Regions from separate parts of the Romboutsia sp. MSSM.1001216sp_RTP31141st1_G3_RTP31141_220114 genome, predicted to be linked through region 2. Evidence: riboswitches for the same ligand, from Rfam matches in the RefSeq annotation. Region 2 holds a riboswitch; each other region holds the start of a gene.
The links. Region 2 has a riboswitch for thiamine pyrophosphate ahead of thiD (bifunctional hydroxymethylpyrimidine kinase/phosphomethylpyrimidine kinase). Riboswitches for the same ligand answer to the same signal wherever they lie in the genome.
Positions count from the first base shown of each region.

Region 1: another riboswitch for thiamine pyrophosphate. It lies ahead of thiS (sulfur carrier protein ThiS); the one in region 2 lies ahead of thiD (bifunctional hydroxymethylpyrimidine kinase/phosphomethylpyrimidine kinase).
Region 3: another riboswitch for thiamine pyrophosphate. It lies ahead of thiC (phosphomethylpyrimidine synthase ThiC); the one in region 2 lies ahead of thiD (bifunctional hydroxymethylpyrimidine kinase/phosphomethylpyrimidine kinase).

Region 1 is NZ_JBCIUO010000004.1:35,072-40,835, forward strand. It holds gene thiH (2-iminoacetate synthase ThiH) at 1-290, opposite strand, end outside; gene ABCP60_RS08255 (thiazole synthase) at 292-1,068, opposite strand; gene thiF (sulfur carrier protein ThiS adenylyltransferase ThiF) at 1,088-1,894, opposite strand; gene thiS (sulfur carrier protein ThiS) at 1,896-2,090, opposite strand; TPP riboswitch at 2,221-2,332, opposite strand; gene ABCP60_RS08270 (type II CAAX endopeptidase family protein) at 2,557-3,333, shown strand; gene raiA (ribosome-associated translation inhibitor RaiA) at 3,427-3,957, opposite strand; gene ABCP60_RS08280 (DEAD/DEAH box helicase) at 4,098-5,549, opposite strand.
Region 2 is NZ_JBCIUO010000001.1:336,533-342,296, forward strand. It holds gene ABCP60_RS01690 (YhgE/Pip domain-containing protein) at 1-618, shown strand, start outside; gene ABCP60_RS01695 (DEAD/DEAH box helicase) at 921-2,033, opposite strand; TPP riboswitch at 2,390-2,486, shown strand; gene thiD (bifunctional hydroxymethylpyrimidine kinase/phosphomethylpyrimidine kinase) at 2,637-3,443, shown strand; gene thiM (hydroxyethylthiazole kinase) at 3,460-4,245, shown strand; gene tenA (thiaminase II) at 4,245-4,928, shown strand; gene thiT (energy-coupled thiamine transporter ThiT) at 4,916-5,539, shown strand; gene thiE (thiamine phosphate synthase) at 5,569-5,764, shown strand, end outside.
Region 3 is NZ_JBCIUO010000003.1:214,384-220,147, forward strand. It holds gene nrdF (class 1b ribonucleoside-diphosphate reductase subunit beta) at 1-692, opposite strand, end outside; gene nrdE (class 1b ribonucleoside-diphosphate reductase subunit alpha) at 704-2,803, opposite strand; TPP riboswitch at 3,181-3,283, shown strand; gene thiC (phosphomethylpyrimidine synthase ThiC) at 3,394-4,707, shown strand; gene ABCP60_RS07960 (calcium/sodium antiporter) at 4,846-5,764, shown strand, end outside.

The DNA.
Region 1 (5,764 bases), on a different contig from region 2:
GAATCTATATTATATCCACAGTATAGACATTTATTTACACAATAGTTTACTATATACATAGGAGTATACAAAAGTATAGTCTTTCCAAAATATCTATTAGTTATCTCGTGTGCTTTTTGTGCCATTTCTTCCAGGTATTTAGTGGCTTTTTTAGATAATAAATTTAATAAATCATATTCATCTAAATTATCCTTTTCTAAACTTCTTAAAACATCATAATTTGATACATTTTCTAGATATTTATCTATATCAATATCTTTATACTTTTCTATAACATTATAAAAACTCAAATTAAACACCTACTTCACTTAAAAATCCAGTAAGAGGTGAAGATGCATTTGCAAAATTGCTTACTCTTCCTGTTTTAGCTAAATATGCTTCTCTTCCACCTTCAACTGCTAATTTGAAAGCATTCGCCATTTTTATAGGGTCGCCTGCACTAGCTATTGCAGTGTTTACAAGTACTGCTGCTGCCCCCATTTCCATAGCTTCCATAGCCTGAGATGGTTTTCCAATTCCTGCATCTACTATTATTGGTATATCTAATTCTTCTATCATTATTTTTATCATTTCTTTCATTTTAAGCCCTCTATTAGAACCTATTGGTGCCCCAAGTGGCATAACTGCTGCTGCCCCTGCTTCTATTAGCCTTTTGCCTGCATATAGATCTGGACTCATATATGGAAGAACTACAAATCCTTCATCAGCAAGTATTTTAGTTGCTTTTATAGTTTCTTCATTATCGGGTAATAAGTATTTTGTATCACTTATTACTTCTATTTTTATAAAGTTTCCACATCCCATTTTTCTAGCTATTCTTGCTATCCTAACAGCTTCCATATGATTAGTCGCTCCTGATGTATTAGGAAGTATTGTCATATTGCTAGGTATATGTGATAGTATATTTTCTTCTGTATTGTCTAAGTCTACTCTTCTTAGTGCCATAGTTATTATTTCACTGTTACTTGACTCTATTACTCTTGGTAACATATCATTTGAACTATATTTTCCCGTTCCTATTAAAAGTCTACTATTAAACTCATGTCCGTTTAATATTAATTTATCCATTTTTATCCCCCACATAATCTTATTTGTCTTCTATCAATATTTTTGTTGCTAAATTAGCCATGTGATTAGCACATATAGCCACCCTTGGTGCCATAAGCCCATCACCTTCTTTAGCTTCATTTATCTCATCTCCACATATGTAAAATTTATCTCTGATTTTTCTTGTTTTTATTATGTTAGAATCATAATATCCTGCCACTCCAGATGAGGATATTAAATATTTATCTCTCATTTTAGTTAAAATGTTATTTGCAATTTCTGCTTTGTACTTTGGATTATCAAAAGCCTCTATTATTATATCTACGTTCCCAAATTCATGTATATTTGATGAATCTATTATTTTGTTTATAGTTTCAACTTCTATAAATGGATTAATATTTTCTATATTATTTTTAAGTGCCTCGGTTTTATATTTTCCTATATCATTTATAAAATATTGTTGTCTATTTAAATTAGATGGTTCTACTATATCAAAGTCTGCTAGTATTAATGTTCCTACGCCTATTCTAGCTAAAGATATAGCTATATTTGAACCCAATCCACCAATACCTAATATTGCTACTTTTCCATTTTTTAATTTGTAGTGAACATTTGGAGTATGTCTGCTAACCATAAGATTTTCTAATTCTTCAAATTTTGGAATTTCACCCCTTTTTATTAATGTAACTCTATCATTTTCATATAATTCTAAATCTACATATGCATCTACTGGATGACCATTTAGTATTATTATATCTGCATCTTTTTTATATTTTTCTTTAACTTTATCTACTGTAACTATATCTTCATCAATATTTACAAGTAGCTCATTTATAAAAAGTTGCATCTTATCCCCCTCCAACAAACCTTATGACTTCTATAACATCTTCTTCTCTTAGTATATAGCTATCGTATTGATTATTTTCAATTATGTTTAAATTTATCTCTACTACTACGCTATCTTTTTTTACTCCAATATCTTCTAATAACTTTGATATTGTCATATCTGATTTAAATTCAAACTCTTCCCCATTTACCTTCACTTACATTTCCTCCTTTTAAGGATTATCTTTTATAAGATATAAAAATAATTATATAAATTTAACTTTAATAGCATTAAAAAAGCACTCTCTTTTTATAGAGAGCGCCTTATTTAACTAAAAATCTAGGTACATTAAAATATACGAGCTTCCCTACGTAAGAATTATCTTAATCAGGTTCTTAGAGTCTGAAAGTTATGGCTTTACTTCTCAGCTATCCAATCATAGCTCCCCTAGCTTTTATTTATTTTTACAAGTTGAGTGTAGCACAATGTATTTTCATAATCAACAAATTATTAGTTTATAAATAAACTATATATATATATTTATTATACGAATTTTATTTAATTTCCCTATTAAATTAGTTAGATTTCTTATGTATAATAATTATATAGTTATTCAATAATTTCAATATACTTTGAATTATTCTATAAATTAATTCTTATAAAAAATTCGGAGGCGAAAAAAATTGATTTCAAAAGATACAAAGTACTTTTTTATAGTACTAATACTTTTTTGTATAATTGGATTTACAGTAACTATATCTACAACACAACTCAATATTTTAATATATGGTTCTCCTATTTTTATGTTATTTTATGCACTTTCAGGGTATTCTCCTGCTTTAGCTGGATTAATTACCGCTAAAAAGTTTTTGTCTAAAGATGAATTTGATAGATTTTTAAGGAACTGTGTAAATGCAAACAGGAGTCTAAAGGAATATTTATATGTTATTATTGCCGCTTTAATACTTTGGACCGTTCCATATATAGTAGTTGAAATGTTTAGAGGCTATGGTGCCTTACTAAAATCCCCATTAATATTTTTAAGTTGGTTAACTCCTATAATGATATTTGGGGGAGGATTAGAGGAAATAGGATGGAGAGGTTTTTTACTTCCTAAATTACTAAAGAAATATTCTCCTTTTAAAAGTTCTCTAATAATAGGTATTATTTGGTCCTTATGGCATCTACCTTTATGGTTTGTAGTTGGTACACCACAACAACATACTAGTTTTATTCCATTTGCTCTTAGTTGTATTGCTTCTTCTTTTGTACTTACTTACATATACATGGAAACTAATAGCATTTGGCTTTGTATATTATTTCATGCTTTAGATAATGCTTGTTCTTATGTATTTGAGTATGATGTGGATTTACATATAATTATAGCTCTAGCAACTTGTCTAGCTGGTTTTATTATATTTTATATATCAAAAAAATGTATAAAACTAAAATCTAAATAATTCAAGTTATATTAATAATAATAAGCTATTTTTTAATAATAAAAAACGTATTGAAATTTTCAATACGTTTTTTATTATTAAATGTTTATGGTATTACACTTGTTCTATAAGGCCATATCCATCATGTCTTTTATATATAATACTTGTTTTATTTGTCTCTATATTTCTAAATAAAAAGAATTGATGTCCTAATAAATTCATTTGAACAATTGCATCTTCTGGAGTTATTGGCTTGTCCATTTTAAATTTCTTTCTTCTTTTTATTACATCGTCATCTAAATCTATTTCTTCATATTCCTCTATATTATCAAATCTTATACTTTCATTTTTTCTATTTCTTCTTATCATTTGTGTTTTGTATTTTCTAAGCTGTTTATAAAGCTTATCATATAATAAGTCTATTGCTGAATATAAATCTTCTTGGCATTCTTCAGCTCTAACGATAGTTCCATGTTTAGTATATACTGTCGCTTCAATACTTTGATTTTTTCTCTTTACATCTATTTTAACATGTACATCAAAATCATCATTAATATATTTTTCTAGCTTTTCAAACTTACTTTCAATTTTTTCTCTTATTGCCTCTGTAACTTTTACATGCTTTGAAATTATTTTTACGCTCATAGTATGTACCTCCTGTATCTGGACTACATTTTTAAATATACAAGTTATCTTGTATATTTAAATAATAACAGGAAAACAATTACATTTTAAGGCTATTATTATATATTTTTTTGGTGTATTATAGAAGTTAAGGGGGTTTTTTATCTACTATCTTTTTTTATTTTTACCATCTTCTTTTTTACACTAATCTCTTTATACTTCTTTAATATAATTTCACCTTTGTGATTTAATATATCTACATAAGAACAAAGGTCTTGTACCTCTATTACACCTATATCTTCATTATTTATTCCCTCTATACTATTAAGAGCTCCAACAATATCTATAACTCTTATTTTCTTTTTCTTTCCAGCATTTAGGTATAGTCTCGTTACTTCACTGTGAACCTTTTTTTCTTCATTTCTATTTTTTCTATTTTTTAAAACTTTTTTATTATTTTCTTCAAACTTAGCTTTTCCTAAAGCAATATCTTCTTTTTTTATGTCATCTAGATCTTCTATTTTATATCCAATATAATGTTCTATTTCTTCCATATACTTTTCATCTTTTTGATTTACCATAGTTATAGATTTTCCAAAGCTTTTTTTTCTACCTGTCCTACCTATTCTATGTATATAGTTTTCTTTATCTCTAGGCACATTAAAATTTATAACTAAAGATATGTCATCTATATGTATACCTCTACCAGCTACATCTGTACTTACTAGTATATTAAACTTACCATTTTTAAAATCTTTTATCGTAAAATTTCTTTTGTCTTGAGACATATCACCATGAAGTTCTGTTACTAAAAACCTATCTTCCTTTAAATTTTTATAAAGTTTTGTAACAGTTTCTTTTGTATTGCAAAATATCATAACTGATACTGGAGCCTGAGAATATATTATATTTTTTAAAGTATCATACTTTTTTTTATCCTCTACTTTGACTGTCTTTTCTGATATTTGTTTATTATTTAATAAATTTTCATTTTTTACTTCTACCATTTCTGCATCTTTCATATATTCTAAGCAAATATTTTTTATATCTTTATCTATAGTCGCTGAGAATAGTCCTTTAATGCTATTTTTAGGTATACTATTAAATATAAACTCCATATCTTCTACAAACCCTTTTTTAAGCATTTTATCTGCTTCATCAATTATAAAATATCTTATACTTTCAAGGTTAATTGTACCCCTACTTATATGATCAATTATTCTTCCTGGAGTTGCTACTACAATATGAACTCTTTGCTTTAACTCCTTTATTTGATCTTTCATAGGTTGTTTTCCAAATATAGCACTACATCTTATTTTCTTCAATCTACCTATATTAGATATCTCTTCTTTTACTTGAAGTGCTAACTCTCTAGTGGGTACAACTATTAGTGCTTGAAGATTGTTATTATCCACTTCTACTGTTTCACATATTGGTATAGCAAAGCTCGCAGTTTTTCCACTCCCAGTTTTTGATTTGACTATTATATTTTCATATCTTAATAACCTTGGTATAACTTCACTCTGAACTTTCGATGGTGAATTATAGCCTAAATTATACAATGCTTTTAATATATCTTTATTTAATTTTAAACTCTCAAATTTATTATTCATTTAATTCCACCTTATCTAATTTTACTATTATTGTTTTATTAACCATCATAGAATATGGCTAATATGTTTATTTTATTTCAATGTTTTATTGTATTATGATTGTCTTTTTATTTTATTACTTTTATATTAGCATTTAACTAATATACACTAAATTTTTATTTTTTTCTATAATTGCTATTACTTAAGCCTTTATAATTTACTGCATATTTATAAAA
Region 2 (5,764 bases):
TATAAGGCAGGTATATTTGGAGTCGCTTTAATGCCATTTTATTCAGTACTTGCAATATGGGTAGGAGCACTTTTATCTACATCACTACTTACAACAGAGTGTGAAGAATTAGCGGGAGAAAAAACTAATTTAGTTCAAAAACATTTTGGTAAAATGCTTACATTTATGACAGTATCATTAATACAGTCTTTAATAATTGCAACAGGTAATATATTTATATTTGATAAGCCTGTTAGTATACCTTTAATGTATTTATTTACTATAGTATCTTCTATACTATTTACTACAATTATATTTACATTAGTTTCTTTATTTGGGAACTTAGGTAAAGCTATAGCTATAGTTATTATGGTCTTCCAAATAGCAGGTTCTGGAGGGATATATCCTATACAAACTAACCCTAAGATATTTGAAATATTACAACCATATTGGCCATTTACTTATGCTATAGATGGATTTAGAGAAGCTATAGCAGGACCTAGCATGAGTGCTGTATATTATGATTTATCTATGTTAGCAATATTCTTTGTAATATTTATATCATTAGTCATATTTAAGAAAACTTTCCATAATATAACTGAATTTATGAATGATAAGTTTAAGGAGTCTGGTTTATAGTTATAAATAATGGTAATTATTTAACAAATAAATATTGAATAGCATTTCCATGACTAGTAAAATAATAATCATAATAAACATTAAGGAAGTGACAATATGAACAAGGATTATTATTGCCCATACTGTAAATCTAAATTAGATGTACTAGATGGATGAGGTACTATTAATTATTATTGCATGGAGTGCAATATGCTTATATCTAGAAAGAAGATATTGACTAAAGAAGAATTAGAGAATATTGATATAGAAAATAAAAATACCTAAAGGAATAATTCCTTTAGGTATTTTTATTAACATTACTATTAGTTATTATCTATTTCTCTTCTTGGGATAGTATATTGAATAGCATTTTCAATTTGCTCTAAATATCTTTCATCTTTTGGGGCAACAAATAGACAAGTATAACCTTTTTCACCAGCTCTACCAGTTCTACCAATACGATGTATGTAGTCTTCTGAAGTTTCTGGTATATCATAGTTATATACATGAGTAACACCAGTAACATCAATACCTCTAGATGCAACATCAGTAGCTATAAGATATTGTATATCTGCATTTCTAAAAGATTTCATAATTCTTTCACGTTTTGATTGAGGGATGTCGCTGTGAAGTTTAGCACAATTATACCCTCTTTGACAAAGTGCTTCATCTAAAGCATCTGCTCTTCTTTTGGTTCTACAGAAGATTATAGCTAAAAAAGGATTATCTTTATCAAGTACAGAACATAGTGCATCTTGTTTTCTTCTATCTGTAGTTTCTACAACTTCTTGATTTATATTTTCAAGTGTTATTTCTTCTTTTTCTATAGATACAACAACAGGATCAGTCATATATCTATAAGCTAATTTTTTAACTTGTGAGTTCATAGTAGCGGAGAAACACAATGTTTGACGCTTTTTAGGAACTTCCTTTAATATAGCTTCAACTTCATTTTTAAATCCCATAAATAACATTTGGTCAGCTTCATCTAGTACAAAAGTTTTTAACTTACTAAGATTTACAGTTTTTCTATCTAAGTGATCTAAAAGTCTTCCTGGTGTAGCTACTATAAGGTGTATATTTCCCTTTAACTTTTTTAATTGACCTGCTATATCTTTTCCACCATAAGCTGATAATACATTTATATTCTTACCTTTTGAAAGTTCAATGGCTTGTTCAGTTATTTGAATAGCTAGCTCTCTTGTTGGTGACAATATAAGTGCTTGAACATAATTAGCGTTTGGATTAATATTTTCAAATATAGGAAGTAAAAATGCTAGAGTTTTTCCCGTACCAGTTTGAGCTTCTGCTATAACATCTTTTCCAGACTTTATAAATCCAATACTTTCTTTTTGTATAGGTGTAGGAGAGTTAATTCCCCTATTTTTTAGTACATTTACTAAATCTTTACTAATTCCAAGTTCTTCAAAATTCATTATATTACCTCTTAATATCTTTATAATTTGAGCAACGGATTTGACCGAAATAGTTTGCCAACACGTTGCTTAAAGCATTAGTGAACGTTATATCGTTGCGACATAGAAATAGTTATCCTGAATATCGCTTAAACGAAGTAAACTTTTTATTTATATTTTCCGTATTAATAAATAATATCATATAGTTATAATTAATACTAATAATATTATTTATTAATATAAAATATTAATGTTAGTTTTATATATTAATGGGTATTAAATAAATGTTAGTATTTATAAATATACAGAAGATTTTATAAATTATAATTAAAGTTGATTTATTTAGATTATAGAAATATACTATAAGTATAAAATAAAATATTTGCTAGGGGTGCCGAAAGGCTGAGAGACGAAACGTTAACCCTTGTACCTGATCTGGATAATACCAGCGTAGGAAAGCTTGATAATATATTATTATATTATATATTAAATTAGAAATTAAGGCTATATTCCAATGTTGGGGTATAGCTTTTTAATTGCAAAAATATATGATATTGAAGTTAATTGAGGAGATAACAAGCTTTAGCAAATTAAATATTTAATAAATAAAAGGGAGAAGATCATATGAAAAACTACAAAATACCTACACTGACAATAGCAGGTTCAGACTCGTCTGGTGGAGCAGGTGTACAAGCTGATTTAAAAACATTTAGTGCAATAGGAACTTATGGGATGAGTGTTATAACAGCTATAACAGCCCAAAATACTAAAGGTGTATTTATGGTAGAAGATTTAAGCAAAGAGATAATTAAAAAACAAATAGAAGTTGTATTTGATGATATACGTCCAAAATCTTTAAAAATAGGTATGGTATCTAGTGAAGAAATAATAAAAGAAATAGCAAAAACTCTAGATAAATACAAACCAGAAAATCTAGTTATTGATCCGGTAATGATATCAAAGAGTGGATATTCACTACTTAAGCCAGAAGCTAAGCAAAGTATGATAGAGTATCTTATACCAATGGCCTACATAATAACACCAAATACACCAGAAGCAGAAGAAATAACAGGTATTAAAATAGACAATGTTGAGGATATGAAATTAGCAGGTCAAAAAATATTAGAATTAGGTCCGAAGTTTGTACTTATGAAGGGGGGACACTTAGACGGTGATGCTGTAGATATACTTATAGGCAAAGATATATTTAAAGTATATAAGAGTGAAAGGCTATATAGAAAAAATACGCATGGAACAGGATGTACACTATCTTCAGCAATAGCTGCACACTTAGCATTAGGATATGATATATGTGAAAGCGTAAAAAGAAGTAAGGAGTATATAACAAACGCAATAAGATATAGTTTTGATATAGGAAGTGGAGTAGGACCTGTTCATCATTTCTATGAAATAGAAAATAAGAAAATATAGTATTGGGGTAGAGAATATGTATAGTTTAATAAATAAAGTTAAAGAAATTAATCCATTAGTACTTCATTATACTAATGAAGTAACTATAAATGATTGTGCTAATATAACATTGGCACTAGGAGCGAGTCCTTTAATGAGTTTTTCATATGAAGAAGTAGAAGAGATTGTTCAGGTAGCAAGTGCAGTGGTTATAAATATAGGTACTATGAAATCTTCTAACTTAGAATTATTTTTACAAGCAGGTAAAATGGCCAATAAGTACAATAAACCTGTTGTACTTGACCCAGTAGGAGTATTTGCTACAAAAACTAGGGCAAATTTTGTAAAAAGATTATTAAATGAAGTAAGATTTACTGCAATAAAAGGAAATGTAGCTGAGATTAAATATATAGGTGGATTTGATGTTAAAGGCAAGGGTGTTGACTCTTTTGATGATGACAAAAATATTGATGAAGCTATAAAAAAGATTGCTAACAAATTAGAATGTGTAGTTTGTGCAACTGGAAAAGTAGATAGTGTAACTGATGGAAATAGAATAATTAAAATATATAATGGAACACCTAAGTTAAAGTATATAACTGGTACAGGGTGTATGTGTGCTAGCTTAATGGGATCATATCTTGGGAGTAGTGATAAAACTTTAGAGGCTATCTCTATGGGGATAATGACGATGAGTTTATGCGGACAGCTAGCTGATAAAGAAAATATATCTATAGGAGACTTCAAAGTTGAGCTTATGAATAATATATATGACCTAGATGAAGAAAAGCTAAATAAATTTGGAAAGGTTGAGGTTATATAATGAAATTTACAGATTATTTATTTGAAGAAGTTAAAAATATATGGCAAGAATACTTAGAACATCCATTTATAAAAGAACTAGGAGAAGGTACTTTACCTAAAGAGAAATTTAAAAATTATTTAGTACAAGATTATTTATACCTTAAAGAATTTGGTAAAGTATTTGCAATGTGCTTAATAAAGTCAAAGACTATAGAGGAAATAAACTTTTTCAGTAGAGCCATAAGTGCATCGATAGAATATGAAACAGCAGTACATGTTAGTTATATGAACAAATTAGGAGTACCACCAAAAATAGCAGAAACATGTAAATATGAAATAACAACAGATAATTATACTAGTTATATGCAAGCTATAGCCTTAAAAGGAAATTTAAGAGAAATTGTAATCTCTACAATGCCTTGTAACTGGAGCTATAATTATATAGGACACTATCTACTAGATAATTACAAAGAGACATTAGAAGGAAATTACTACAAAGAATGGATAGATATGTACTCTGAAGGAAAATTTGACGAGAATCTAAGGGAGTGGTTAGATTATGTTAACTATTTATGTAGAGATATAAGTAATGAAGAAAGAGAAAACTTAAAAGAAATATTTATAAAATCAAGTTTACATGAATTAGAATTTTGGAATATGGCCTATAAAGAAACTAAGGAGGGAGACTTATGTCTAGTTTAAATAATATATTAGGAATAGTTATATTAATCGTTAGTATAGGATGGTTTTGCTTGTATCTAAAAGATATGAAAAATAGAAAATTAAGCACAAAAGAAATAGTACTAATCGGTATGTTTTCAGCAATGTCTTATATACTTTCTATGATTCAATTTATAAAATATCCTCAAGGCGGGGGAATAACTTTATTTTCAATGTTACCTACAATGCTACTTGCTATACTTTACGGTAAAGAAGTTGGGATAACTGCAGGTTTAGTTTTTGCTTTAATAAAGTTAATAAGTGGACCAACAATAATACATCCAGCTCAGTTTTTATTAGATTATATACTTCCAATGATGGTACTAGGGTTAGCAGGAATATTTGGAAGAGATAAAAAATTTAATATATTTGCAGGATGCATATTAGCAACTAGCCTTAGTGTTTTAATGTATATAATATCAGGAGTATTATATTTTGCACAATATGCACCTAAAGGAATGAATCCTATAGTATATTCATGTGTATATAATATATCAAGTGCAGGTGTAGAAGGATTATTAACTAGCATATTAATATTATTTATACCTATAAAGAGGTTTAGTAAGGTTTTAAATATATCAATTAGCCAATAAATACTAAAAAATTAATATAGGAGATAAAGATGAGAGAAAAATTAAAATTATATTTAGTTACAGACTCAGATATTTTAAAAGGTAGAGATTTTTATGAGTCTATAGAAGAAGCATTAAAAGCAGGCGTAAAAACAGTTCAATTAAGAGAGAAAAAAGCATCAGGAAAAGAATTTTTAGAAAAAGCTTATAAATTAAGAGAACTTACAAAAAAATATAATGCAATTT
Region 3 (5,764 bases), on a different contig from region 2:
TTGTACATTCTATCTTTTAATTCTTCTTTTTTAGCTTCTTCAAACTTTTCATATATTTCTTGAGAAAGAAGTCCTATATACTTTCCATGTAGTGATTCATCTCTAAGTATAAGAGATATTATTTCTCCACTTGCAACCATTTTACCTTGGCCTGCTAGATATAGTGGATAGAAAAAACCTGAGTAGAATAAAAAGCTTTCTAAGAATACACTTGTTACCATAGATAAATATAAACTTTCTTCATCTTTTGTATTTTTATATTGGGCTAGTACTAAGTCCGCCTTTTTCTGAAGTGTTTCTTCACTTTCTATCCATTTAAATAATTCTTCAATTTCATCATTAGAAAGCAGTGTCATAAATATAGATGAGTAACTTTTAGCATGTATTTCTTCCATAGTTCCCATAAATGATAATACTGCTTTTCTTTGAAGGTTATCTGTAAGGCTCATCATAGATGGTACCCCATCATTTCCTTGCTTAGTGTCTAGTAATGTAAGTCCACCTAATACTTTTTTATATAATTCTTTTTCTTTTTCATTTAATTCATTAAATACTTTTAAATCTTTTGAAACTGATATTTCCTCTGGTAACCAAAATTGTTTTACATTTTGTTCCCAAAAGGCTTGAGTAAATCCATCATCTTCTTTATTCCAGTTTACTGCTTTGTGTATTTTTTCTAATTTAAATGTCATAGTACTCCCCCTTATACTGAACACATAAGACACTCATTGTTGTCTCTAGTCATTTTAGTTCTTGTGTAGTAAAGACTTTTTAGTCCTTTTTTGTAAGCATATATATATAATCTAGCTATATCTCTAGTTGTTTTATCATCTGTTACAAATAATGTTGTTGATATACCTTGGTCAACATGATTTTGGACTGTTGAAACTATATCTATAACTTTTCTCATATCCATTCTATATGCAGATTGGTAATAAAGCATGTTTTCATTAGTTAAAAATGGCATAGGATATATAGTTGTAGAATCACCATATGTTCTAACTTCAACCGGCTCTGTAATTGGCATTATACTTGATGTTGCATTTTGAACATAACTAATACTTTGAGTTGGTGCTATTGCTATTAAGTATGCATTATATAATCCATGTACTTTTACTTCATCTAATAAAGCTTCCCATTCTTTAGTTGTAGGTATATGTATACCTTCAAACAATTTTTTTACTTTATCTGTCTTAGGTAAGTATGAATTTTTATAATATTTTTTTAATACATTACTATCTTTTCCTTTTGCATATTCTGATTTTTCAAACCCAACAAATGTTTTATTTCTCTCTTTAGCTATATTCATAGATGACTTTATAGCAAAATGTCTAACCATTGCAAAAAATACATTACAAAAGTCTATTGCTTCTTCTGATGTATAAAGTATATTTTCTCTCACTAAGTATCCATGTAAATTCATAGCACCAAGACCTACTGCATGTGACGAATCATTTCCATTTTTGATTGTTGGCACTTCATTTATACTAGTGTTATCAGAAACAAAAGTTAATGCCCTTATTGCAGTATCAATCGTATTTTCTATATCTTTATTATCCATTACATTAGCAATGTTTAAAGAACCTAAATTGCAACTTATATCTTGTCCCCATATATTTTCTCCAGCATATCCTTTTATATTTGATGGTGTTTGGTATTGAAATATTTCACAACATAAATTAGACATTTTGATTTTACCAACGTCTTTTAGTATATGTTCTCTATTTGCAGTATCTAAAAATACAACATATGGGTATCCACTTTCTTGTTGCATCTGTGCTATCTTTGTTAGCATTTTTCTAGGATTTATTTCTTTTTTTCGTATATCTTCATCATTTTTTAAAATATCATACCATTTTTCCATATCCATCTCATCAAGATTTATATTATATTTTTTATAAACAGAATGAGGATAAAATGCATAAGCCACCTCATTTTTCTCTGCCAATTCCATAAATTTATCTGGTATTAATGCCCCTAAAGATAATGATGCTAATCTTATTTTTTCATCTGCATTTATCTTTTTGGTATCCATAAGTAATTCAAAATCTGGATGAAATACACTTAAATATACAGCCCCGGCACCTTGTCTTGCACCCATTTGGTTAAAGTAGGTAAATGACTGTTCTAGCATTTTAGCAACTCCTACCACACCGCCTGCTGCTCCTTCTATGTCTTTAATAGGGTCTCCTGAAGCTCTTAACCTTGATAAATTAAGCGCTACTCCGCCACCTATTTTTGATAGATGATTTGCTGATGAAATTGCATATGATATACCTTCTGTACTATCTTCTATAGATATCAAAAAGCACGATACCATTTCTCCTGCTCTAGCTCTACCTGCATTTAAAAATGTAGGTGTTGCTGGTTGAAATTCTTGTTTTACTAGTTTCTCTGCCAATTTTTTTACTAAGTCTTTATCACCATTTCCAAGTGCTAAAGATACTATGAGAACTTTATCATTATAGCTTTCTAATATTTCTTTATTGTCATTAGTCTTAAGTGCATAGTTTTGATAAAACTTATTTGCACTCATATATGAATTAAATTTAAATCCATAATTTTTTATGATTCTTTCTATTTCTTTTATAAAGTCTATATCATATCTTTCTATTACTTCTTTAGAATAGTAATTATTATCTATTAAATATGATAGCCTTTCTTCAAGACTATTAAATACCTTTGTTCTAGGTTTTATATATTCATTTATATAACTGTATAATGCTTCTTTATCTTTTTCTAATTGATATTTTCCTTCTTTATTTTTTATTATGACTTGATTATTTAGTTCTATCCAGTTCATTTTTCCCACCTTTTATTTAATGTTTTACTAATCATTATCTACCACTTATAGATATAATATTTAAACCAAATACTATATATTGTATATACACCAATAAAAGTATTCTTAATCTATTATTATATTTTATTTTTTTTATTCTTTTTAATATATAGTTTTTTCAACACATAAGGCATTTATAATTTTTTATAATTGCTTTTTTTATTTACAAATAATATTCATTATGATATTCTTAAGTTAAGTGGGAACTTATATTTTATATAAGTATTACGCTAGCCCAAATAAAGGCACTTATCTTTTGATAGGTGCCTTTCCGTTTTTATAAGTACAAAAAATTTCTTTACAATACATAAATAAAGAACTACAATGTTTTTGAAAAGATATCTAACTAGGGGTGCCTTTTAGGCTGAGAAATGATAAATTCATTAACCCTTCGAACCTGATGTAGTTTATACTACCGTAGGAAAGTTACTTTTGTGTTTATTAATAGCTATAAAACAAATATAGTCTATTTATTAATACATATTTTGAGAAGCTTTGCCTTATGGTAAGGCTTTTTTTATTTATTAAAATATAATAAGGGGGATTTTAATATGATGTATACTACTCAAATGGATGCTGCTAAAAAGGGGATAATTACTAAAGAAATGGAAATAGTAGCAAAAAAAGAAAATATGGATGTTAATATTTTGAGAGAGCTAATATCTAAAGGTAAAGTAGCAATACCTGCTAATAAAAATCATAAATCTTTAAATCCTGAAGGTGTAGGCGAAAATCTAAGAACCAAAATAAATGTAAATTTAGGTATATCAAAAGATTGTTGTGATATTGATGAAGAGATGAAAAAGGTTAATTTGGCATTAGATATGAAAGCCGAAGCTATAATGGATTTAAGTTCTTTTGGTAAAACCAAAGAATTTAGAAAAAAACTTATATCATCTTCTAATGCTATGATAGGAACTGTTCCTATATACGATGCTGTTGGTTTTTACGATAAAGAATTAAAAGATATAACTGCTAAAGAATTTTTAGATGTAGTAAGAAATCATGCAAATGATGGTGTAGACTTCGTTACTGTACATGCTGGTATAAACAAAGAAACTGCATCTGTTTTTAAAAGAAACAAAAGACTTACTAATATAGTATCTAGAGGCGGTTCTTTAATGTATGCTTGGATGGAGCTTAACCAACGTGAGAACCCTTTTTATGAATACTTTGATGAATTACTTGATATATGCGAAGAATATGACTTAACATTAAGCCTTGGAGATGCTCTAAGACCTGGGTCTATAAATGACTCTTCAGATGCTTGTCAAATAAAAGAATTAATGATATTAGGTGAACTTACTCTAAGAGCTTGGAAACGAAATGTTCAAGTAATAATAGAAGGTCCTGGACATATGTCATTAGATGAAATTGAGTCTAATATGTTACTTGAAAAGAAACTTTGTCATGGTGCACCATTTTATGTGCTAGGTCCTATAGTTACAGATATAGCCCCTGGATATGATCATATAACAAGTGCTATTGGAGGTGCCTTAGCTGCTAGTTATGGAGCTGACTTTTTATGTTATGTAACCCCAGCAGAACATTTAAGACTACCTAACTTAGATGATGTTAAAGAAGGTATTATAGCTACTAAAATAGCTGCTCATGCTGCAGATATCGCAAAGAAAATTCCTAAATCTAGAGATATAGATAATCAAATGAGTAAAGCTAGACAAGAACTTGATTGGGAAAAAATGTTTGAACTTGCTATTGACCCACAAAAAGCTAGAAGATATAGAAAAGAGTCAACTCCTAAACATGATGATAGCTGTACAATGTGCGGTAAGATGTGTTCTATGAGAAATATGAATAAAATAATGAGTGGTAAAGACTTAAATTTATTAAGAGCAGATAATTAGTTACATACTTAATTTAATATTATAAATATCTATTATATTCTTTGCATAACTAAGTTTCATCATATTTTAATGATTTACAAAAGAATACATAAAGTGGTATACTGTCCTTTATAAATATATATTTTTGGAGGAATATTAATGGCATTTATAATATTAATATTAGGTTTTATTTTCCTTATAAAGGGTGCTGACATATTTGTCGATGGTGCTGCTTCAATTGCTAGAAAATTTAATGTTCCAGCTATGGTTATAGGTCTTACTATAGTAGCTATGGGTACATCTGCACCTGAAGCCGCAGTAAGTATTACATCTTCATTAGCAGGTCAAAATGATATGAGTGTTGCTAACATCGTAGGCTCTAACTTTTTTAACATACTTGTAGTGTTAGGTGTATCTGCAATAATTGCAAAGTTACCAGTTCAAAAAGATACTATAAAAAAAGATACTCCATTTTTAATAGGTATAAGCTTTATGTTGTTACTATTTTCACTTGATTTACATATAAATAGATTTGAAGGTATTTTTTTCTTATTAGTATTTGCCTACTTCTTAATAAATACTGTAAAAAGTGCTAAAAACTCTAATAATGAAGAAGACTTATCTGGTGGTGAAAGTGCTATAGCTATAGAAGCTGAAGTAAGTGAAGATGTTCCTATGTTTAAAACAATTATATTAAGTTTAATTGGTATAGCAGGAATTATTGTTGGTGGAGATATGGTTGTTGATTCTGCCACGACTATTGCAACATCATTTGGTATGAGTGCAAACTTAGTTGGACTTACAATAGTTGCAGTTGGTACTTCACTTCCTGAATTTGTTACTTCTATTATGGCTATAAAAAAGGGTGAAACTGAAATAGCTATAGGTAATGTAATAGGCTCAAACGTATTTAATATACTTTTAGTTTTAGGTTTAGCTACAACTATAAGTCCGATATCTATAAGTACATTTGCTCTTATAGATATAATATTTATGACATTTATAACAGTTTTACTTTATATCTTTATGAAAAAAGATAATTGTCTTGTAAAAAAACAAGGTTTTATATTAATAGCTT